Regions from separate parts of the Bradyrhizobium sp. SZCCHNRI3043 genome, predicted to be linked through region 1. Evidence: predicted binding sites of a transcription regulator. Region 1 holds the regulator's gene; each other region holds the start of a gene.

Region 1 (7,516 bases):
CGAAGCTCATCAAGGAACCTGGTCCGCTGCCGAGGTCGGCCAGCGCGAGCGCATCGGCCAGCCGAAGGAAATGCGCGAAGTCGCCGGCGCGGCCCTCGCGCCAACGGTCGAGCTCGTCCGATGTCGACAAGGCGAGCACGTTCTCCAACTTGTCGGCGAACACGACGCGCTCAAGGAAACCGCGAAACGACGCCGCGATCGCGTTGAGCCGCACGCGCTCGCCGAGCTCGATCGCGCGCGTCGTCCCGCCTGGCTGGAAGGCGAGACTGTGCGGCCATTTGCCCGCGATCAGGCCCATGATCTCGAGCAGTCGCGCGCGCGCAGGCAGCGCATCGCGGGCAGCGCTGCCCTTCGTCGCCGCGAAACGTTCGGCCGCGGTCGAATGCCAAGCGTGCGAGGCATAAGCATCGCGGGCGAAGTCCGGCATGAAGAAGATGTAGAAATGCGTCAGATGATCCGCCGCGTTCTCGGCCGCGTGCGCGATGTTGCTCGCGAGGATGCCGTTTGGTGCTGCCGCAATGCCCATGGCCTGGCGCAACGCCGCGGCGGCCGCGATCGATTGCGACACGGAGCAGATGCCGCAGATGCGCGGCGCGATCACCAGGGCGTCGAGCGGCGGCCGGCCCTCAAGGATCTGCTCGAAGCCGCGATAGAGCGGCGCCGTCACCTCCGCCCGCGCGACGCGGCCGCTCTCGATATCGAGCCTGACCTCGAGATCGCCTTCGACACGATTGAACGGTCCGACCGTGATCCGCGTCATGGACGGCGCTTGTCGCCGGAACGGCCCGGCGGCACCACGACATGATCCGCCGTCGCATTGACTCGGACGCGGCGCGGCGTGGCCGATTTCGACAGCGCTGCGAGCGCGACGAACCAGGCTTTCGGCATGTCGGTGGGAAGGCCGACGGGGATGCCGGCGAGCTTCGCCGTCTCCAGATAGTTCTGCGCGCTCTCGAAGCCCGGCGAGGTGCAGGCGATGCAGGCATAACCGCCCTTGGTGCAGGAGCCGCCGCCGTTCCACGAGCGCTGATTGCAGTCGCCGACCGCCTGCGTTGCGCGGCAGCCGAGATGCTCCATCAGGCAGCCGCGCTCCGACATCGTCTCCGCGCTCGCCTTGAACTCGTAGAACTCGTTGCGCGAGCAGCCGTGATGAGCGAGGTGGTTGGCGATGAAGGTCGGACGGCCGACCGCGTCGAGACCGTCTGCCGTCAGATCGCCCGAGGTAAGCGCCAGCAGGCTCTCCATCATCCAGCCCGGATGCGGCGCACAGCCTGCGACGTTGATCACCGGCAGCCCGCGTTTCGAGCGGAAGGCCGCGCCAAGCGCGCCGCCGATATCGCTGCCCTCGAACTGCAGTCCGACCGCATCGGTCGGATTGATGCCAGCCGCGGGAATGCCGCCATAGGCGGCGCAGCTGCCGACGGCGACGACGTAGTCGGCCAGCGGCGCCAGATCGAGCAGCCAGTGATAGATCGAGCGGTTGGTGCCGGCGAGCATGTTGAAGCGGCCGCTCAGACCGGGGCCTCGCGCCACCGAGCCTTCGAGCACCAGCAGATCGAGCCGCTCGCGGCCGTCGCGGATCGCCTCTAACAGCTCCACGACCTCGTCCCCTGTCTGCTCGCTGACGGAGGGATGCCACACCAGATCGATGCCGGATTGGCGCAATTCGTCGAACCAGCCGGACGCGCCGCTTTCCAGGATCGACATGGTGCAGCCGCCGCAGCTCGCGCCCTGCAGCCACAGCATCCTGATCGTTCCCTCCGAGCCGACCATCATGAGGCCCCGCTCCTAGCCCGTCTTATGCGTTCCGCTTCGTATCGCCGGCGGGTTTAGCGCCCCCGCACGAACGCTGGCAAGCGCTTCGCCGGGCGTCGCCTCGGAACCGCGCTGACTGCGACCGAGCAGCATGGCGACCGCCCAGACCAGTCCGAACAGGCCGATCGCGACGATTCCGAGATTGGCGACATCGTCGCCCAGCGCGGTGGCGACGTCAGCCCATCCCCCCGTCAGGCCAAGCCGCGGCGCCAACAGCGTGAACGCCTCGAAGCTGCCGATCACCAGCGCGATCGCAACGGATGCGCCGGTGATCACGAGGTTATAGCGCAGCTTGCGTGCGGGATCGGTCAGCGCCCAGCGATAGGCGCCGACCATCAGCATGCTGTCGGCGGTGTCGACAGTGGCCATCGCAGCCGCGAACAGCGCCGGGAATACCAGCACATGGGCGAGGCTCGCGCCGCGCGCAGCCTCGGTCGCCGACAGGCTGAGAAGCCCGATCTCGCTCGCAGTGTCGAAGCCGAGACCGAACAGGAAGCCGAGCGGATACATGTGCCAGGCGCGTCCCACCAGGCGGAGCACGGGGCGCAGCAGGCGGATGAGGATGCCCCGTCCGCTGTTTCCGGCGGTTTCCATCTCGGACTGCGGCTGTGCGGCGCGGCGCCAGAGGTTCACGAACAGAATGAGGTTCGCCAACGCGATAAGCAGCAGGAAGCCGGACGATACCGACGTGCCGATGACGCCGCCGATCGCCCTGATCGCACTCTCTTCATCCAGGAGGTCGGCGCCGGCGATGAGGCTCACGACGATGGTGGCGATAACGACGACGCTGGAATGGCCGAGCGCAAAATAGAGGCCGGCGGCGCGCGGGGCGCTACCGTCCTGCACCAGCTTCCGCACGACGTTGTCGATGGCCGCGATGTGATCCGCATCGATCGCATGGCGCAGTCCGAGCAGCCAAGCCAGCATCGCGGTGCCGACGATGGCGGGCCGGTCGGCGTAGAGCGCGAACGCCCAGGCCCAGGCGAGCGCGTTGGCGGCGACCAGTCCGGCGACCAGCGCAACGGTCCGGCCGGGCTGCGACCGCCACCACAGCAGCCGCGCGGCCCGAGGATGATCAATTTGAACAATCGTCATACTCGGACTATAGCAAGAGCCAGGCCAGTTCGGTAAGGCCCCGCTGCAGGCGAAAGCTGCAGGAAAACCTGGGTGGCGCTTCCCGGACCGCCCTCTCGCTTGGCAACCCGCTATCCAGTCACGCACAGATCATGACCAGCGGCGGGACCTCGTCTCTCTCGCTCCTTCCCTCACCGCGCCGAGGCACTCTGCGCCGCGATCTCGCGGCGCACGACCGCCTCGAACTGGCTCGCGGGGGCGGCGAACATCAGCCGGGTCTCCTCGTGGAACGCCGAGAAGATGCCGACCACGGCAGGCTGCCCACCGACCTCGGCGAGGATCGGCGAGCCCGAATAGCCGAAATTGGCCAGACAATGCACCGTCAGCAGCATCCCGTCCTTGGTCATGCCGGCGCTGCAATTGCGCTGGCCGGTCGGCGAATAGCGCCGCTCCTGGCCATAGCCGATCTCGGAGATGGTGCCGGCCGTCGTCGCAGCCGCGAGCTCCTCGCGGGTCAGCGCCTTGACCGCCACCGGCTTCGACGGCAGCGCATCCTTCAGCACGATCAGCGCCCAATCGGCGGGCGAGCGGTCGAGCGACCATCTGTCGTGCCGGGTCGGGACGAAATCGGGCGCCACGATCAGCTTGTCGGCGACCGACGATGCCGCCGGCGTGCCACGGTTCATGCCGGCCAGGAAGCGGACATTGCCGGGGCTGACCTGCGCCACGCCGTTGAAGACGCAATGCGCGGCGGTGAGCACGACGCGCGGCGCCACCAGGGTGCCGGTGCACCAGCCGCCGCTCGAGTATTGCGCGACGGTGACGACGCCGATCGACGACGCCGGCCAGGAGGTGGGATCGACGACCTCGCCGATGTGGCGATCGAGCCCGAGCAGTTGCTCCGGACGCGGAGTGGCAATGCCCGCATCCGCCGATTCCGGTTTCGGCTGCCAGGACGCAATGGCGCTCTGGGCCTGGACGCGCTGCGGCTCGGTCAACCTGACCCGCTGCACGTCGCGGCCGGCCGATCGCACGCCACTACGGCCCGCCATCACCAGCCAGGCATAGCCCTGCACGACGTCCTGTTTCACACCGCGGCCGTCGAGCAGCATCAGGCCGAGCATGTATTGCGACTGGGCGAAGCCCTGCGCCGCCGCGCGGCTGAACCAGCGACTGGCTTCGCCGTAGTTCGAGGCAACACCCTCGCCATTGACGTAGGCGATGCCGAGATAATGTTGCGCGACGGCTAGCCCCTGATCGGCGGCCTTGCGGTACCAGGCCAGCGCCTCGCTCGGATTACGCGGCACGCCCCAGCCGAACGCCTGCATGAAGCCGACGTCGAACTGCGCCCGCGCATCGCCCTTGGCGGCCAGCGGCAGCAGCCGTCGCATCGCCGCCGCATGCTGCCCGTTGCCTGCCGCCGCGACCGCGTCTTCGAGCTCGGCGGCCGGGGCGCCCGCCGCGCCGCCGAGCAGCACGGCAAGAGATATGATGATGGTCTTGATCAAGGGCGTCCGCTGGGACCGAAACATCGTGACGGGCCACGAAGCAGACACGATCAAGACGGCGGCGGCGTGGCGGAAAGCGGACCGCGATCTCCTCAATCGGGCCCGCTCGCGCCTCACACCTGCTTCGTCCTCACGTCCGATCGCCCCTTACACCTGCTCGCTCTTGGCGAAGCGATCATCGAGCGCATAACCGGCGCCGCGCACGGTGCGGATCGGGTCCTGCTCGCGGCCGGGATTGAGCAGCTTGCGCAGGCGGCCGATATGGACGTCGACGGTGCGCTCGTCGATGTAGATGTCGCGGCCCCAGACGCTGTCGAGCAGCTGTTCGCGGCTGAACACGCGGCCGGGGTGCTCGAGGAAGAATTCGAGCAGGCGGTATTCGGTCGGGCCGAGATCGATCGGCCGCCCCGAGCGCGCCACGCGGCGTTTCTCGCGGTCGAGCTCGATGTCGCCATAGGACAGCACGGTCGCCAGCCGCTCCGGGCTCGCCCGCCGCAGCAGGCCTTTCACGCGCGCCAGGAGCTCCGGCACCGAGAACGGCTTGACGATGTAGTCGTCGGCGCCGGTGGCGAGTCCGCGCACGCGCTCGCTCTCCTCGCCGCGCGCCGTCAGCATGATGATCGGCAGTTGCCGGGTCTCGGAGCGCGCGCGCAGGCGGCGGCACAACTCGATGCCGGAGAGGCCCGGCAGCATCCAGTCGAGCACGACGAGATCCGGAACGCGCTCCTTCAGCCGCGTGTCGGCCTCGTCGCCGCGCGCCACGGTCTCGACCTCGTAGCCTTCGGCCTCGAGGTTGTAGCGCAGCAGCGTCGTCAGCGCCTCCTCGTCCTCCACCACCAGAATTCGGGCGCCCATGTCTGAACCGTCTCTCTTAGTTACCGGGAATCGTCGTCGCGAAGCTCGTCATGTCGCCCTTCGGGCGCTTGTCCATGATCTGCTGGCCTTCGATCATATAGAATACAGTCTCGGCGATGTTGGTCGCGTGATCGCCGATGCGCTCGATGTTCTTGGCGCAGAACATCAGGTGGATGCAGAACGAGATGTTGCGCGGATCCTCCATCATGTAGGTCAGGAGCTCGCGGAACAGCGAGGTGCAGATGGCGTCGACTTCCTCGTCGCCCTTCCACACCGTCATCGCCGCCGGCAGGTCATGCGCGGCATAGGCGTCCAGCACCGTCTTGACCTGCGACTGCACCAGATCGGTCATGTGCTCGAGGCCGCGGATCAGCTTCAGCGGATGGAAGTCGCTCTCCAGCGCCGCGACGCGCTTGCCGATGTTCTTGGCGAGGTCGCCGATGCGCTCCAGATCGGTCGCCACGCGCATCGCGCCGACGATCTCGCGCAGGTCGACCGCCATCGGCTGGCGACGGGCGATCGTGAGCACGGCGCGCTCCTCGATGATGCGCTGCAGCTTGTCGACCTCGGCGTCGGTGGCGACCACCTTCTGGCCGAGCGCGATGTCGCGCCGCACCAGCGCATCGACGGAATCGACGATCAGCCGCTCTGCGAGGCCGCCCATCTCCGATACCAGACGGGTGAGGTCCTGCAGATCGCTGTCGAACGCCTTGGCGGTATGTTCACTGGCCATGATGATCTCCTGAAGACAATGTCGTCGGCGTCAGCCGAACCGGCCGGTGATGTAATCCTGGGTCCGCCGATCACTCGGCGAGGTGAAGATCTTGCTGGTGTCGTCGAACTCGATCAGCTCGCCGAGATACATGAAGGCGGTCTTGTCGGAGACGCGCGCCGCCTGCTGCATGTTATGCGTCACGATGGCGATCGTATAGTTTTCGGCGAGCTCCTGGATCAGCTCCTCGACCTTGGCGGTCGAGATCGGATCGAGCGCCGAGCACGGCTCGTCGAACAAGATCACCTCCGGCCGGACCGCCACGGTGCGCGCGATGCACAGTCGCTGCTGCTGGCCGCCGGACAGCGACAGGCCCGAGGCGTTGAGCTTGTCCTTGACCTCGTTCCACAACGCGCCGCCGCGCAGCGCCTTCTCGACCCGGTCGTCCATCTCCGACTTCGATATCTTCTCATAGAGGCGGATGCCAAAGGCGATGTTCTCGTAGATCGTCATCGGGAACGGCGTCGGCTTCTGGAACACCATGCCGACCCGGGCGCGCAGCAGATTCAGATCGAGCTTGGGATCGAGGATGTTGGTGTTGTCGAGCATCAGCTGCCCGGTCGCGCGCTGGCCCGGATAGAGATCGTACATCCGGTTGAAGATGCGCAGCAGCGTGGACTTGCCGCAGCCGGACGGGCCGATGAACGCGGTGACGCGGTTGGTGCCCAGCGACAGGTTGATGTTCTTCAGCGCGTGATGGTCGCCGTAGTAGAAGTTGAGGTTGCGCGCAGTCACCTTGGCCGGCGCATCCGGAAGCGCCTTGCCGTGAAGAGCGTGATTGGGCTGACTGACGGAGACGGACAGTTCGGTCATTTGGTGTTCCTCTCGGCGCCGAGAATGCGTGCACCGATGTTCAGGGCGAGCACGGCCAGAGTGATGAGAAGGGCTCCGCTCCAGGCCAGTTGCTTCCAGTAGGCATAAGGGCTCTGGACGAAATTGTTGATGGTGACGGGCAGGTTCGCCATCGTCCTGGAAAGGTTGAGGCTCCAGAACTGGTTCGACAGCGCGGTGAACAGCAGAGGCGCGGTCTCGCCGGCGACGCGGGCGGTGGCAAGCAGCACGCCGGTGATGAGGCCCGAGCGCGCCGCCCGATAGGCGATGCGGCGGATCACCAGCGAGCGCGGCAGGCCGAGCGCAGACGCCGCCTCGCGCAGCGGGTTGGGCACGAGCAGCAGCATGTCCTCGGTGGTGCGCAGCACCACCGGGATCACGATGACCGCCAATGCAAGGGAACCCGCGAGTGCCGAGAAGCCGCCCATCGGCACCACGACCGCACCATAGATGAACAGGCCGATGATGATCGAGGGCGCCGACAGCAGGATGTCGTTGATGAAGCGGATCACCGAGGTCAGGCGGTCGTTGCGGCCGTATTCGGCGAGATAGGTGCCGGCGAACAGGCCGAGCGGCGCGCCGATGCCGACGCCGATGATCGTCATGATCAAGGAGCCGACGATGGCGTTGCGCAGGCCGCCTTCGCTGGAGCCGGGTGGCG
Region 2 (7,516 bases), on a different contig from region 1:
CGACGACATCAGTTCGATCCGCCGCGTGGAAGCGCCCGTTCACCATGAGGAGCTGGTTCGAGAGATTGAGCGCATCGAGTTCGCCCGATGTTCTGGCCGCCTCACGGATGGCCCCCTTGTCGGCGCGGGTGACGAGAACGATAGTGGTCCGCTCGGAATCGCCCAAGGCCTGGAGCGCCTTGCGAAAGCGGTCCTCCTGCATCTTCAAGCCTGAATGCGGCCCGAGGCAGGACGCTCCTCGGTCATTGTCCTTGAGAAAGCCGGTCCATGCCTTTGGCAGGCTGAGCAGCCGTAGAGTGTGGCCAGTCGGGGCCGTATCGAATATGATGTGATCGAATCCTGCCATATCGCCGTCCAGCAGTCCCACGAACTCGTCGAAGGCGGCTATTTCGGTGGTGCAAGCTCCGGAGAGCTGCTCGCGCACAGTCGACCGCTCACCGGCGGTGACTTCCGGTCCGAGCTGTTCGAGGACCCGGGTGCGATAGCTCTCGGCAGCAGCTTCGGGATCGATATTCATCGCCGAAAGTCCGGCCACGTTTGCCACCGGCGCTGGGCGATCAGTCAAAGTGACTTCGAGCATCTCGTCCAGGTTCGACGCCGGGTCGGTACTGACGAGAAGAACGCGTAGTCCACGGTCGGCGAGGCCAACAGCGGTGGCACATGCAAGCGACGTCTTACCGACACCACCCTTCCCGGTGAAAAACAGATACGGCGTCGGGGCGTTCAGCGCGCGAAAGTGAGACATAATAAGCTGTCCTGCAGACGCAGCAGTCATGCAATTGCCGTCAGTCCGATGGGTGCGACGAGCGTTGCGTTCAAAATGACCGCATCGTTGCATCGCTTTGCGATGGGATACCTGCGGAGATTCAATAGCAACGCCGCGAGCTCCTCTGTTGCGATGGAATCAACGAATGGGAGTGACCAACGGGCTACGAGGCAACAACAAAATAGGTATCGATGGTGTGTTCTGGGCACGCCTGAGGCCGGCCCTCTGGCGCTTAAGCCGTCGGACACTGCGCCCCGCATCGCCTTCGACCGAGCGATCTAATGCGGTCGTTGTACCGGCTCATCTGGGCTCGATGACCTCGCCATCCTCCTTGACGAACCGCCCGAACGGGCCGTTAAGGAGATCGATGACCGCTTCCGACGGTCTGCACAACCGGACGCCCTTCGGCGTGACGACGATCGGGCGATTGATTAGGATCGGGTGCGCGATCATGAAATCCAGCAGTTCGTCGTCGGTCCACTTCGGATCGCCGAGGCCAAGTTCTTTGTAGGGCGTTCCCTTCTCGCGCAACAGGTCGCGAACCGGAATTCCCATGGTGGTGATGAGCTCCTGGAGCTTATCGCGCGACGGCGGCGTCTTGAGGTACTCGATGATCTCAGGCTCGATGCCGCTTTGCCGGATCATAGCGAGCGTGTTGCGGGACGTACCGCAATCTGGATTGTGGTAGATTGTAATGGTCATCTGTGAGCCTCCATCGCGGGCTTGGCCGCATTCGCTCCGGATTCATACCAGCCGCGAGTCGCCTTCACGATGCGGACCACCGACAGCATCACGGGCACTTCGACCAGCACGCCCACCACGGTCGCAAGCGCAGCTCCGGAGTCGAGTCCGAACAGGCTGATGGCAGCAGCAACCGCGAGCTCGAAAAAGTTGCTGGCGCCGATCAGCGCCGCAGGTGCAGCGACACACCAGGCGACGCCGAAGCGCCGGCTCAGCCAGTAGGCGAGACCGGCGTTGAGATAGACCTGGATCAGAATCGGCACGGCGAGGATCGCGATCACGACCGGCTGCTTGACGATCTGCTCACCCTGGAAACCGAACAGCAGAACTAGCGTCGCCAGCAGAGCAACAAGCGACAATGGCTGCAGCCTCCGCATGGTCCGCTCGAAGGCGCCACCGCCAGCGGCGAGAAGGGACGTCCTCCAGGCCTGCGCTACGACGACCGGCACAACGATGTACAGGACGACCGAGAGCAGAAGCGTCGCCCAGGGAACGCTGATGGAGGCTACACCGAGCAGAAGCCCCACCAGCGGCGCGAACAGGAAGACCATGATCACGTCATTCAATGCGACCTGGCTGAGCGTGTAGTGAGGCTCCCCTTCGCACAGGTTCGACCAGACGAACACCATCGCGGTGCAAGGAGCGGCTGCGAGCAGGATCAGACCCGCGATGTAGGATGGGATCTGCGCGGACGGCAGCATCGGCGCGAACACGTTGCCGATGAAGAAGGAGCCGAGAAGCGCCATCGAGAACGGTTTGACGGCCCAATTGATGAACAGGGTAACCCCCACGCCGCGCCAGTGCTCTCGGACCTGGCTCAAAGCACCGAAGTCGATCTTCAGCAGCATCGGCACGATCATCAGCCAGATCAGGACTGCCACCGGCAAATTGACCTTGGCCACTTCCGCGGCTGCAACCACTCCGAAGAAGCTAGGCATGAAGTGGCCGAGCACGACGCCGGCGACGATGCAGAGGGCAACCCAAAGTGTGAGGTAACGTTCGAAGATGCTCATGTGTCAGGCCACGTCGTTGCGGGATGAACTCGCGCCTTCCGACCGGCCGATCTCGCGCAACTTGGTGCCGAGCGACAGTTTGTCGATGCTGCGCAGAGGAAGATTGGTGAAGGTACCGATGCGATTCTTCAGGTACCGGAAGGCGGTCACGAATGCCGCCTCCTTCTGGAGATCAGTACCTTCGACTGCGGCGGGATCCTCGATGCCCCAGTGAGCGGTCATCGGCTGTCCAGGCCACACCGGACAGGTCTCACCGGCGGCGTTGTCGCAGACCGTGAAGACGAAATCCATGACGGGTGCATCGGGGGCGGCGAACTCGAGCCAGCTCTTCGAGCGCAAGCCGTCGGTCGGATAGTCCAGGCTTTGGAGAGTGCGTAGCGCCAGCGGGTTGACCGCGCCCTTCGGCGTGCTGCCTGCCGAGAACGCCCGGAAGCGGCCGCCGGCATCCTTTCGCAGGATCGATTCCGCCATGATTGAACGGGCAGAGTTGCCGGTGCAGAGGAAGAGAACGTTGTAGAGGTGATCAGACACGGCTTCGCTCCCTTTTCTTTTTCGGAGGACAGCAAGGCGCAAGGCTTTCAATCAATGGTGCGCAGACTTCGGGCCGGCCGCCGCAGCAGTCCTGCAGCAGAAACAGCGCCACCTTCTGGAATTCGGCAAGATTCGCGCGATAGATGATCGACCGGCTGTGTCGCTCCGAGGTGACGAGGTCCGCCCTTGAAAGGATCGAAAGGTGCGCCGAGAGCGTGTTCTGGGGGACTTCCAGGGCGCGAGCAAGCTCTCCGGCCGACAGACCCTCCGGCTCATGACTTGCCAGAATACGAAATGCGTTCAGCCGAGTGGGCTGAGCGAGCGCGGCGAGCGCCAAGACCGCTTCTTCATTATCCATATTTCTAGACTTATGGATATTACAGTACTCTGTCAACCACAGAGTGGCGCTGAGCTCCCGCAGGTCCTTGAGACGCGCGCCGGTGAGCTGTTGCTTGAGCTATCTCAATACCTCACTGTCACATGCCTGTCATATTCGTTGCCGCGCCAGACGCCATTCGATACTCTCTAAGAAAAAAGGGGCGACGATGCTCTAGGAGGGATCGCCATGGGTTTGCGTCAAAGGCAGGCCCCTGCATCACATGCGAATAGAACGCGAGTCACGAGGCGCGCAGTCCTATCCGGACTAGCGGCGAGTACGATTGCTCTTAAGGGCAGACGCGCCGTAGCGGCTGATCCGCGGCCGGTGCAGATTGGGCTCACGCCCGTGCTTCTGACTTCCGACCTGGAGCTGTTGGCGACACTTCGCTCTTATCTTGAGCGCATTTGGAGCAGGGAAGTCCAGATCCTCACGCGCCGAACTTACCAGGAAATCACGCTTCTTCTGGTGAACGGACAAATCGATGCGGCCTGGATCTGCGGCTATCCCTACGTTCAGTTCCGCGAGCAGCTCGAACTTGTCGCGGTCCCGGTGTGGAATGGCCGGCCGCTGTACCAGTCCTACGTGATCGTCGATGCCCGCCGTAAGGCCGAGTCCTTTCCCGATCTGAAAGGCGACACGCACGCGTTCTCCGATCCCGACAGCAATTCCGGCTTCCTCGTCACTCGCGCCCTTCTGACCGATATGCACACCAAGCCGGAGGATTTCTTCAGGCATCACTTCTTCACCTATGGTCATCGCAACGTCGTCCGCGCAGTCGCCTCCGGGCTGGCGGATAGCGGATCCGTCGATGGCTACGTGTGGGAAGTCCTCAGCATCGTAGAGCCCGATTTGACGGCTCCAACTCGCGTGTTGCGACAATCGGAATGGCTAGGATTTCCGCCGGTGGCGTGCGGAAAGAACCGCCCGAGCGGGCTTTCGGTCGATGACCTGGCCGCCGCATTCGTCGGGATGTCCTCCGATCCAGAAGCCCGTCGAGTGCTGCAGATGCTGCATCTCGATGGATTCACGAGAAGCGATCCATCCCTGTTCGACACAATTGCGGCGAAGATGAACTATGTTCGGAGCCTCGGATGAGCGCTCGCTTCGACCTGAGATCGAATCTGCCGGTCGTGATCAAGGTCCCTGCGCTTGTGGCGCTGCTCATGATCGCCATCGGGGTGGTGCTCACAGATCAGGTGCTCAAGAGGCTCGCCGAAACCCAGGATCGCCATTTCCGGGAATTGACCGCCGCCTACCTGGACGGGCTTTCGTCGTCGGTGATGCCTGCGGTGATCCGTGGGGACGCCTGGGAGACGTTCGACAATCTCGACCGCGCTCGTTCACTGTACCGCGGCTTGACGATTCTCGAGACGGTGGTGGCGGAACCCGACGGCATCGTCCTGGCTTCCTTCGATCCCCGTACCGTGCCGGCCTTTGCACCCGTGCCGAAGTCGATCGTCGATCGGTTTGCGGACGCAAACGATAGCTGGCTTGACGAGCAGGCCGAGCGTGCCGGCGTCCGCCGCGTGCTGCTCGATCAGGGGCGTCGCATCGGGGTGATCTACACCCAATTCGACGTCGGCGCTCGATTCAAGGAGCGGCGGGACGTGCTCTGGACGTTGGTCGCGACCAATATCGCCATCACTATGCTGGTCGCGGCGGTCGGCTTCATCGCAGTGCGCAGAATGCTGCGACCGGTGCAGCTCTTGACCACGCATTTCAGGCGGGGGCAGTCCGGCGAACTGCTGTGCATCGCAGATGAGGATGTCGGACCGCCCAGTTCGGAGTTCGGTCGCCTATTCAGACACTACAACATGATGGTGCGATCATGGAACGAGCGTGAGGCGCTGGCTGCTCGCGTCGCGGAAGAGCAACGCCTCACTAGCCTCGGCCGTCTTGCCTCCGGGATGGCCCACGAAATCAACAATCCCCTGGGAGGCATGTTCAACGCGATCGAGACGCTTCGGCGACATGGCCATCAGCTCGGGGTTCGGGAGCGTGCACTCTCTCTTCTCGAGCGGGGGCTCGCGGGCATCCGCGACGTCGTGAGGTCCGCATTGGTGACCCACCGTGTCGACACCGCGATGCGTCCGCTCAAGCCAAGCGACATCGAGGATCTGCGTCTTCTGATCGGTCCCGAGCTCGATCGCAGAAACCTTTCGCTGTCGTGGGCGAACGAGCTTCCCGGCGAGATTCCCGTCAGAGCGAATGCCGTCCGTCAGGCCGCGCTTAATCTGCTGCTCAACGCGTGCCAAGCAAGCGCGCCCGCCGGCCGTATCGCATTCGAAGCGGGACTGGTGGACGGCAGCCTAGTCCTGACAGTGAGCGACGAAGGCGCCGGACTCGACCAGGATAGGGTCAGCTACCTCGAAAGCCGTGAAGCGGATGCCGCGCCGCGGCCCGGAGAGCCCGGCCTTGGCCTTTGGATCATTCGGCGTCTCGTTCTGGAAGTCGGCGGCTCCATCCGAGTCGAGCATCCGGCCGGCGGCGGAACGGCGATCTCCATAGCGATACCCGATGGCTCGGGGGAGGAGCAGCGCAATGTTGCCTGAGTCAGTGTCCATCGCTGTGATCGAAGACGATCCGATCATGGGAGAATCCCTCAACCAGTACCTGGAGCTGGAAGGCTGCAAGGTCGAGTGGTGGCGCAGCGGCCAGGAAGCTCTCGCGGGCCTGAGGCGAGGTGCCCCCGATCTTGTCATCTGTGACATCCGTTTGCCGGACATGTCGGGTGAGGACATCTTCCGGAAAGTGAGCGGCGAAAGTGCCGCCCCGCCGTTTCTGTTCATGACCGCATACGGCCAGATCGACCATGCGGTGGCTCTCATCAGGGCCGGCGCGGGCGACTACGTGACCAAGCCATTCGAACTCGACGATCTGATATCGCGCGCCCGCGCTCTGATCGGCCGTAGGCCGGCGGTTCCGGACGGCGTATTGGGACTGTCGCAGCAGATGCGCCGCATCGAGGAACTGCTCGCCCGCATGGCCGGCCGCAATACGCCTGTGCTGTTCACCGGCGAGACCGGCTCTGGCAAGGAGGTCTGCGCACGCCACCTCCACAACATTTCGGATGCCGCTTCCCGGCCATTCGTGGCAGTCAACTGCGCCGCCATCCCGGACAGTCTGCTCGAGAGCGAGGTCTTCGGACACGAGAAGGGCGCCTTCACGGGGGCCAACAGCAGGCACCTCGGGTATGCGGAGCGTGCCCAATCCGGGACCCTCTTTCTCGACGAGGTCGCCGAGCTGCCACTGCAACTTCAGGCAAAGTTGCTTCGGCTGCTTGACGAGCGCCGCTTCTACCGCCTGGGCGGCGAAGCCATCGTCCCGTTCCGGGCGCGCGTCGTTTGCGCCACCAACCGGGATCTCGCGGCGGAAGTCGCTGCGGGGCGATTTCGCGAAGACCTGTACTACCGCATCAACGTCGTCGCGGTCGCTATTCCGCCGCTTCGCGAGCGGCCCGAAGACATTCAGCTTCTCATGCATCGCTTCTTCACCGAACTTGCCAGCGCAAATCCGGACCTGCGCGGACTGAGTAGCGGCGCCGAAAGTGCCGCTCTGGCTCACCCCTGGCCCGGCAACGTGCGCGAGCTGCGGAATCGGCTCGACAGGGCGGTCGCGTTGGCGACGGGCCCATGGCTTATGCCGGTCGATCTGTTTCCCGAGACGATGCGCAGCGCGAGCCAGCCGTCCGGAAGATCGCTCGCCGAGGCGCGTGACGCCGCGGAACAACAGGAGATCGAGCGCGCGCTCAAGGATACGGGCGGGCAGATCGCCGAAGCGGCGAAGCTGCTCGGTGTCTCGCGAACCACGCTGTGGGATCGCATGCGCCGTTTCGGCATCAACGCGGCCTGAGACGTTTAGTTTTCTGAACATCTCGTTTGTGGATGTTCGGAGAATTGGACAGCTTGCTGCAGTGCGTCCTAGAGACTTCAAGAGCTTAGAGCGTCAACGCTTCTGGCCCGGGAATTGGACTCCAGAGATGAACGGATCAGCCCAATGATCCGCGCATCACCCGGGAGAAGCCCTCATGAAAAAATGCGATCTGATGGTCGACGCCGGCAGGCGCCGATTTCTAAGCGGCGCAAC
Region 3 (7,516 bases), 370 kb from region 1:
GTCGAGATCGACGAGACCAAAGACGAAGATGGCCAGAGCCAGCAGCAGCACGACCGGCGTTGCGAAACGTGCGGACAGGGACCGATTGAAAATATGCGGGTAGCGCTCGGCAAGCTGCTTCGCGTCCGGTGAGCCGGAGATGCTCATGTGCGGGCCTCCGAGCCGAACAGGCGGCCGCGTAGCCAGCCGGTGCCGATATCGATCAGGAACACCGTGACCACGATCATGACGAGGATGGCGCTGACGTCGGAATAGTAGAACTTGCGGATCGCGACCACGAGCTCCTGGCCGATGCCGCCGGCGCCGACGAAGCCCATCACGGAAGCCTCGCGCACGTTGATCTCGAAGCGCAGCAAGGTGTAGCTGGAGAAACCCGCAATAACCTGAGGGAGCACGGCAAATCGCATGCAAGACAGCCAGCTCGCGCCGGTGGCGCGCACGCCCTCGACCGGCTTCATGTCGGCATTCTCAACGACCTCGGAGAACAGCTTGCCGAGCGCACCGCTCGAATGAAGGGCGATGGCGAGCACGCCCGGGATCGGCCCAAGCCCGAAAGCAATGACGAAGATCAGGGCGAACACGACGCTCGGAACGGTGCGGGCGAATTCCAGGAGCCGGCGCACCGTGAAGCGGATCCACGGCGCGGGCGAGGTGTTCTCGGCGGCGAGGAAGTTGAGACCGAATGCGACGAGCATTCCGGCCATCGTGCCGACGTAGCTGATCAGCAGCGTCTCTGCCAGCAGCTTGATCCACTTCTTGAAGCCCCAGAACCATTCGGGCAGATTGGTCCAGACCCGCTGCCCGTCGTCGAGCGTGAAGATGCGATCGAAGTAGCTGATGAAGTTGCCGAAGTAGGTATAGAACGTCCGCAGATTGACCTCGGCACCGATGGCCGCGGCGAAGAGCACCGCCAGGAATACCATGGCGGACAGGGCAAGACGCAATCGACGGCGCGAAACGGCCCGCCGATAGGTCTCGTTCAGAGCCGCAAGCTGCTGGCTCGGAAGGATCGAAACGGCAACAGCCATCGGCTTCGTGCTGCTCTTGGTTCGGACGTGTGAGGGATTCTTCAACGGACGAGCCGGGCCCCACGGGACCCGGCTCACCATCGATGGATCGTCGATCAGGACGCCTTCTTGCGCAGGCTGTCGACGAATTTGATCAGGTCGATCGTGCCGTCCCAGTCCTTCGTCGTGGCAGGGTGGAAGCCCTTCTTCTGGCCGTCGGAGAGACGGTCGAAGGCGGCCTTGTCCTTGATCGGCGCATCGAAGAAGGCCTTGGCGATCGCCGATTTCAGATCGTCCGGCAGGTCCGTGTTGTAGGCGTAGGGGCCGTTGATGATCGGCGCCGACTTGTGAATGATGCGGAAGTCGTCCTTCTTCATCGGCGAACCGTCAGCGTTCTTCAGCATGCCCTTGGTCAGCATCTGGGCCAACGTCGAATCGTTGTCGCTCGTCCATTGGTTGGCCGCGATGTCGACAGTCCCCTGAGACAGGGCCAGCACCGCGTTCTCGTGGCTGCCGGTGAAGACAACCTTGCCAAAATACGTCTCGGCGTCGGTCACGCCCATCTTGTTGAGCTCGAAGCGGGGCACGTTGTTGCCCGACGTTGAGTTCGGATCGACGAGGCCGAGATTCTTGCCCTTGAGGTCTTCGACCTTCCGGTACGGGCTGCTCGCCTTGACGAAGAACACCGAATAGTAGCCGGTGCTGCCGTCGGAGTTGATGTCGTTGGCGAAGGCATCGGTCTTGACGCCGGTGAGCCGGGCGCGGGCAAACGACGCCGAGCCATAGCTCGCGATGTGGATGTTGCCGGCGCGCTGGCCTTCGATCACGGCCGCGTAATCGTTGGCGATACGCAGCGTCACCTTCACGCCCAGCTCTTTCGAGAGATAGTTCACGAAAGGCGTCCAGCGCTCGGTGACACCCGAGGCGTTCTCTGCCGGGACCACGGCGAAGGTCAGCTCAGGATACTTCGCCTTCCAGTCCTCGGCTGACGCCGAGGCCGTGAAAGCCAGCGCAGCGACGCCCGCCAGAACGATGCGACGATTGATCATAACATGCCCTCTTGTTGCAGTAAGTAACAGGTCTCGCCCCCGCGCCATGCGGAAGCTCGAGCTTGCAGAAATCCGCGTCTCAGGCTACGGCGGCTTCGCCGAGTGCCGGCACCGTTGCCGCCGGTGCCGGATGGATCGAACCCATCACCTCGTCCGCCTCGAGATCATAGAGTTCACGTGCGATCTGCGCCGTCAGCGCCGACGGCACGTCGTCGAACACGATCCGTCCGGTCGCCATGCCGATCAGGCGATCGCAATAGCTGCGCGCCAGATCGAGCGAATGCAGATTGCAGACGACGGTGATGCCGAAATGCTTGTTGATGCGCAGCAGCGCGTCCATCACGATCTTGGTGTTACGGGGATCGAGCGAGGCGATCGGCTCGTCTGCGAGAATGATCTCGGGGTTCTGCACCATCGCGCGCGCAATCGCGACGCGCTGCTGCTGCCCGCCCGAGAGCTGATCGGCGCGCTGCGCTGCGAGGGAGGCCATGTCGAACTGCTCGAGCGCGGACAGCGCCATGGCGACATCCTCCGCCGGCCAGAGCTGCGCCAGCGAGCGCCACGACGGGATTTCGGCGAGTCGCCCCATCAGCACGTTCGTCAGCACGTCCAATCGGCCGACCAGATTGAACTGCTGGAAGATCATCGCCGAGCGCGCACGCCACTGCCGCAGATCGCGGCCGCGCAGCGCCGTCACATCGAGATCCTTGAAGAGGATGCGGCCGCCGCTCACCGGGCTCAGACGATTGATGGACCGCAGCAGGGTCGACTTGCCGGCTCCGGAACGCCCGATCACGCCGACGAAGCTGCCGGGTGCAACTGAGAAGGATGCATTGTCGACTGCGGCTTTCATGCCAAAACGGCACGTCAGGCCATCCACCACCAGCATTGAATTCTCCAGACGCCTCGCTCTGGCCTATCGCTAGCGTCTGGATTCTACAGTTATGTGACAGCGACACCGCAGCGCCGCGCTCGTCCACACGCCGGTCGCAGTCATGCAGATGTCACGCGCCTGTCATAGGGGAGATCCGACACCTTCACAGATGTAGAGAGTAGAGTCAGGACGTGAGATGGCCGGCAAGTCGCTTTCAATTGAACCAACCGTTGACCCTTCGGCCAAGCTCCAGGACGTGACGCTTGGCGCCTATTGTGAGGTCGGCGCCCGCACCATCCTGCAGGAGGTGACGATGGGCGACTACTCCTATGTGGTCAACGATTCCCAGATCACCTACACGACGATCGGGAAGTTCTGTTCGATCGCGGCGATGACCCGGATCAATCCGGGCAACCACCCGATGCAGCGGGCGACGCAGGCCCATTTCACCTATCGCGCCAGCGCCTATTTTCCAGGAGAGCCCGACGATGTGGAGTTCTTCGCCTGGCGGAGAGAGCATCATGTCCAGATCGGACACGATGTCTGGATCGGCCATGGCGCGATCGTGCTGCCGGGCCGCAACATCGGCACCGGCGCGGTCGTGGCGGCCGGAGCCATCGTGACCAAGGACGTTCCGGCCTATACCATCGTCGCCGGCAATCCGGCGCGGCCGATCAAGCGCCGGTTTCCGCGCGAGGTCGAGCAGCGGCTGCTGGATCTGGCGTGGTGGGATTGGAATCACGAGGCGCTGCGCGCGGCGCTGCCGGATTTCCGCAAGCTCGCGATCACTGCGTTTCTCGACAAATACGAGGCTGCCCTCGACGCGCGCGTCGCGGTGCGGCAGAGTGCCGCCCCATGACCGATATCTCCATCTCGCGGGGCCGCTGCCTCGTCGATACCGACCTCGTAGACACTTCCTTGATCATATCCGGCGGCGTGATCGCCGGCATCGGGACACCGGGACACCGGTCGGGTCTCGAACTCGATGCGGAGGGGCTCACCGTGCTCCCCGGCATCGTCGACATCCACGGCGATGCGTTCGAGCGCCAGATGATGCCGCGCGCCGGGGTCGATTTCCCGACAGACGTCGCGCTGATCGACAGCGACCGCCAGGCCATCAGCAATGGCATCACCACGGTCTTTCACGCGACGACCTGGTCATGGGAGCCGGGCCTGCGCAGCGCCGACAATGCGCGGCGCCTGCTCGAATCGATCGAAGCGCTGCGCCCGCAGCTCGCGGCCGACACGCGCTTTCATCTGCGCCACGAGACCTTCAATCTCGACGATGAGCAGGAGATCTGGCAATGGCTCGCCGACCGGCGCGTCGACCTGTTCGCGTTCAACGATCACATGGACTCGACGGTGGCGAGTCTGGACAAGCCGCACAAGCGCCAGCGCATGGTCGACCGCACCGGCCTGCCCGACGCGGAGTTCGACCGGTTGGTTGCGCGCATCGCCTCTCGCGCCGATGCCGTTCCGGCCTCGATCGCGCGGCTGGCCGAGATCGCACGCAAGGCTGGTGTCCGCATGCTGTCGCATGACGACGACAGCCCGGCCATGCGCAAGGCGTTTCGCAGCCAGGGAGTGACCATTGCAGAATTTCCGGTCAACGAGGAGACTGCACGCGAGGCCGCTCAAGGGGGCGACGCGATCGTATTCGGCGCGCCCAACGTCGTCCGTGGCGGCAGCCATACCGGGTGGACGAAGGCCAGCGACATGATCGCCAAGGGCCTCTGCTCGGTGCTGGCCTCCGACTACTACTATCCCGCGCCGCTGCTGGCAGCGTACCGGCTTGCTGCCGACGGCGTTCTTCCGCTGGTGCGCGCCTGGGATCTGATCTCGGGCGGCCCTGCACGCGCAGCCGGGCTGGCGGACCGCGGCATGCTCGCCGAGGGCCGCCGCGCCGATATCATTCTGGTCGACGACCGCATGCCTTTGCGCCCCCGCGTCGTCGCTGTGATCGCGTCCGGCCGGCTGGTCTATCTCACCGAGACGGACCGGCTGAACGCCCGGCCGGCGCGTGCCATGGCGGCGGAGTAGCGAACCATGGCCAAATTTCCGCGCTATGCGATCTACTATGCTCCACCAGCAACAGCCGACCTGGCGGAATTCGGCGCGCGCCTGCTCGGTTACGACGCGTGGAGCGGCGATGACCGCAGCTTTCCGAGCGAGATCGTCCGCGCGGTTCCAGACTGGACTGAGCTGACCGCAGACCCGCGCAAATACGGCTTTCACGCGACCTTGAAGGCTCCGTTCGAGCTGGCGGATGCGGAGAGCGAAGCCGCGCTCTGCGCCGCTTGTGCTGAGTTCGCGGCCACGCCGCGAGCCGTCCCGGCCATCCGTCCGATCGTGGACGCGATCAGCGGATTCATTGCGATGATCCCTGGCGAGCTGTCCCCCATCCTGCAGCAGTTCGCGGCCGATTGTGTCCAGGCCTTCGAGCCGTTTCGCGCACCGATGACCGCCGACGACCGTGCTCGGCGCAAGCCGGATCTGCTGACACCACGGCAGCGCGATCATCTCGATCGTTGGGGTTATCCCTATGTCATGGAGGATTTCCGCTTCCACATGACGCTGACCTGCCGGCTGTCCGACGAACGGCGCCGGCCGATCCTGACGATGCTGCAGGAGAGATTCGCTGCACTGTCACTGACAGAGCTCCGGATCGACAGGATTGTGTTGTTCCGCCAGCCCAATGCCCACCAGCGTTTCCGCATCATCGGAGACTGGCCGCTCACGACCGTCCAAGGCAGCTAGCGAGCGCGGCTGAGGTCGCGAGAAATCATTGTCGATCGATCGACAGGCTCGCGCTTGATTTTGATGCCGAGACAGTTTCGCTCATGGTGATGAAAATCTGCGAGGAGACTATGGTCAGATCATCGCGCAGCAAGGCGAAATAACAGACGCGATCTGCTGAAAAGCTGACAACACTGTGCGCTGTGCGACACCTTGCGCCGTGCCGCGCCGCGATCTGCCGACGGCTTGTCGCCTTGCTGCCGCTTCAGGAGTCGCCGTGGTCAAACGTGCATCGCTACTAAGGCGATAATGTCAATTTTGCCACTTCGGCCGCACAAAGAAATTGCACGTCGGTCGCCGTCGAGACCGTCAACACGAGATCGCATGGCACTCCGACCCAGCGGGACATCAACCTCCTTTTGTCGTGGCGACGACGCGCGCGCTCCGGCTGTCGTCGCTCGATGTCCGATCGCAATGTCACGAAGCCGACGCTCTAAGCCAGCTCCATCCACAAGCTCCCCATCGCCACGACCTCGCACTTGCTGCATGTTGCCGCCAAGTGTCGGGTTTTCGACAATCCACTGATATTAAAAACGAATGGCATATCGCTTGCAATGCACAATGAGCCTCGCTATTGCAGCGCAATAATTTTCTTGGAGTGCCCCAATGCTCGGAATCGGAAGCAAGCTGCCATCGTTTGAAATCGTCGGCGTGAAACCCGGCTTTCATCTTCAGGAAGAGAAGGGCGAGAGCGCCTTCGAGACCCTGACCGAGACCAGCTTCCCCGGAAAATGGAAGATCATCTTCTTCTATCCGAAGGACTTCACCTTCGTCTGCCCGACCGAGATCGCCGAGTTCGCGCGCCTTGCGAAGGATTTCGCGGATCGTGACGCCGTCGTGCTCGGCGGCTCGACCGACAACGAGTTCTGCAAGCTGGCTTGGCGGCGCGACCACAAGGATCTGCACAAGCTGCCGATCTGGCAATTCGCCGACACCAAGGGCGCATTGGTCGACGGCCTCGGCGTCCGCTCGCCCGACGGCGTCGCCTACCGCTACACCTTCATCGTCGATCCCGACAACACGATCCAGCACGTCTATGCGACCAACCTGAATGTCGGCCGCGCTCCGAAGGACACGCTGCGCGTGCTCGACGCGCTGCAGACCGACGAGCTCTGCCCGTGCAACCGCGAAGTCGGCGGCGAGACCCTGAAGGTCGCCTGATCATGTCGATCGAGCAGCTGAAGGACCAGATCCCGGACTTCGCCAAGGACGTCAGGCTCAACCTGTCGTCCATGGCCTCCGACGAGACGCTGTCGCCGCAGGCCAAATATGGCCTGTTCGTCGCGTGCGCGATTGCGACTCGCAATCCGAGCGTCGTGGCGGCGTTGGAATCGGTTGCGGCCGCGCAGCTGTCGCCCGCCGCTTTGGCGGCGGCGAAATCGGCCGCCGCGATCATGGCCATGAACAACGTCTACTACCGCTTCGTGCACCTTGCCTCGAACAAGGAGTACGCGACGATGCCGGCCCGACTGCGGATGAACGTCATCGCCAACCCCGGCATCGACAAGGCCGATTTCGAGCTGTGGTCGCTCGCGGTGTCCGCCATCAACGGCTGCGGCACCTGCATCGATTCGCACGAGAAGGTCCTGCAGGACGCGGGCGTGCCCGCGGCCACGATCCAGACCGCCGTACGCTTTGCCGCCATCATCCAGTCGGTTGCCGTTGCGATCGAAGCCGCTTGTGTGTCCGTCGCGTTGGCGGCGGAATAAAAATCGATCGGATATGTGAATGCGGCCGGCATCGTCCGGCCGCATTTGTTTTTCGCCCTTTCTCGCCTGAGTTGCAGAGTT

Evidence for each region. Region 1 encodes PhoB, which activates phosphate uptake and scavenging genes when phosphate is short. Its sites were predicted from a motif close to TGTCATNNANCTGTCAT; they were not measured.
Region 2: QX124_RS16635 (PhnD/SsuA/transferrin family substrate-binding protein) is a predicted target of PhoB. The motif match lies at 3,526-3,542, and genes of this name have one in related genera.
Region 3: phnC (phosphonate ABC transporter ATP-binding protein) is a predicted target of PhoB. The motif match lies at 3,059-3,075, and genes of this name have one in related genera.

What each region holds. Positions count from the first base shown of each region.
Region 1 is NZ_JAUHID010000001.1:653,661-661,176, reverse strand. Features, by position in the region: gene QX124_RS03100 (nickel-dependent hydrogenase large subunit) at 1-760, opposite strand, end outside; gene QX124_RS03095 (HupU protein) at 757-1,773, opposite strand; gene QX124_RS03090 (HoxN/HupN/NixA family nickel/cobalt transporter) at 1,789-2,910, opposite strand; gene QX124_RS03085 (trypsin-like serine protease) at 3,081-4,397, opposite strand; gene phoB (phosphate regulon transcriptional regulator PhoB) at 4,545-5,252, opposite strand; gene phoU (phosphate signaling complex protein PhoU) at 5,269-5,985, opposite strand; gene pstB (phosphate ABC transporter ATP-binding protein PstB) at 6,016-6,837, opposite strand; gene pstA (phosphate ABC transporter permease PstA) at 6,834-7,516, opposite strand, start outside.
Region 2 is NZ_JAUHID010000007.1:72,390-79,905, forward strand. Features, by position in the region: gene arsA (arsenical pump-driving ATPase) at 1-745, opposite strand, end outside; gene arsC (arsenate reductase (glutaredoxin)) at 1,067-1,468, opposite strand; gene arsB (ACR3 family arsenite efflux transporter) at 1,465-2,520, opposite strand; gene QX124_RS16625 (arsenate reductase ArsC) at 2,524-3,051, opposite strand; gene QX124_RS16630 (metalloregulator ArsR/SmtB family transcription factor) at 3,044-3,409, opposite strand; gene QX124_RS16635 (PhnD/SsuA/transferrin family substrate-binding protein) at 3,776-4,525, shown strand; gene QX124_RS16640 (HAMP domain-containing sensor histidine kinase) at 4,522-5,982, shown strand; gene QX124_RS16645 (sigma-54 dependent transcriptional regulator) at 5,972-7,282, shown strand; gene QX124_RS16650 (arsenate reductase (azurin) small subunit) at 7,458-7,516, shown strand, end outside.
Region 3 is NZ_JAUHID010000001.1:1,018,753-1,026,268, reverse strand. Features, by position in the region: gene phnE (phosphonate ABC transporter, permease protein PhnE) at 1-147, opposite strand, end outside; gene phnE (phosphonate ABC transporter, permease protein PhnE) at 144-1,028, opposite strand; gene phnD (phosphonate ABC transporter substrate-binding protein) at 1,124-2,056, opposite strand; gene phnC (phosphonate ABC transporter ATP-binding protein) at 2,136-2,945, opposite strand; gene QX124_RS04885 (chloramphenicol acetyltransferase) at 3,127-3,789, shown strand; gene QX124_RS04880 (alpha-D-ribose 1-methylphosphonate 5-triphosphate diphosphatase) at 3,786-4,970, shown strand; gene QX124_RS04875 (DUF1045 domain-containing protein) at 4,977-5,687, shown strand; gene QX124_RS04870 (peroxiredoxin) at 6,333-6,887, shown strand; gene QX124_RS04865 (carboxymuconolactone decarboxylase family protein) at 6,890-7,435, shown strand.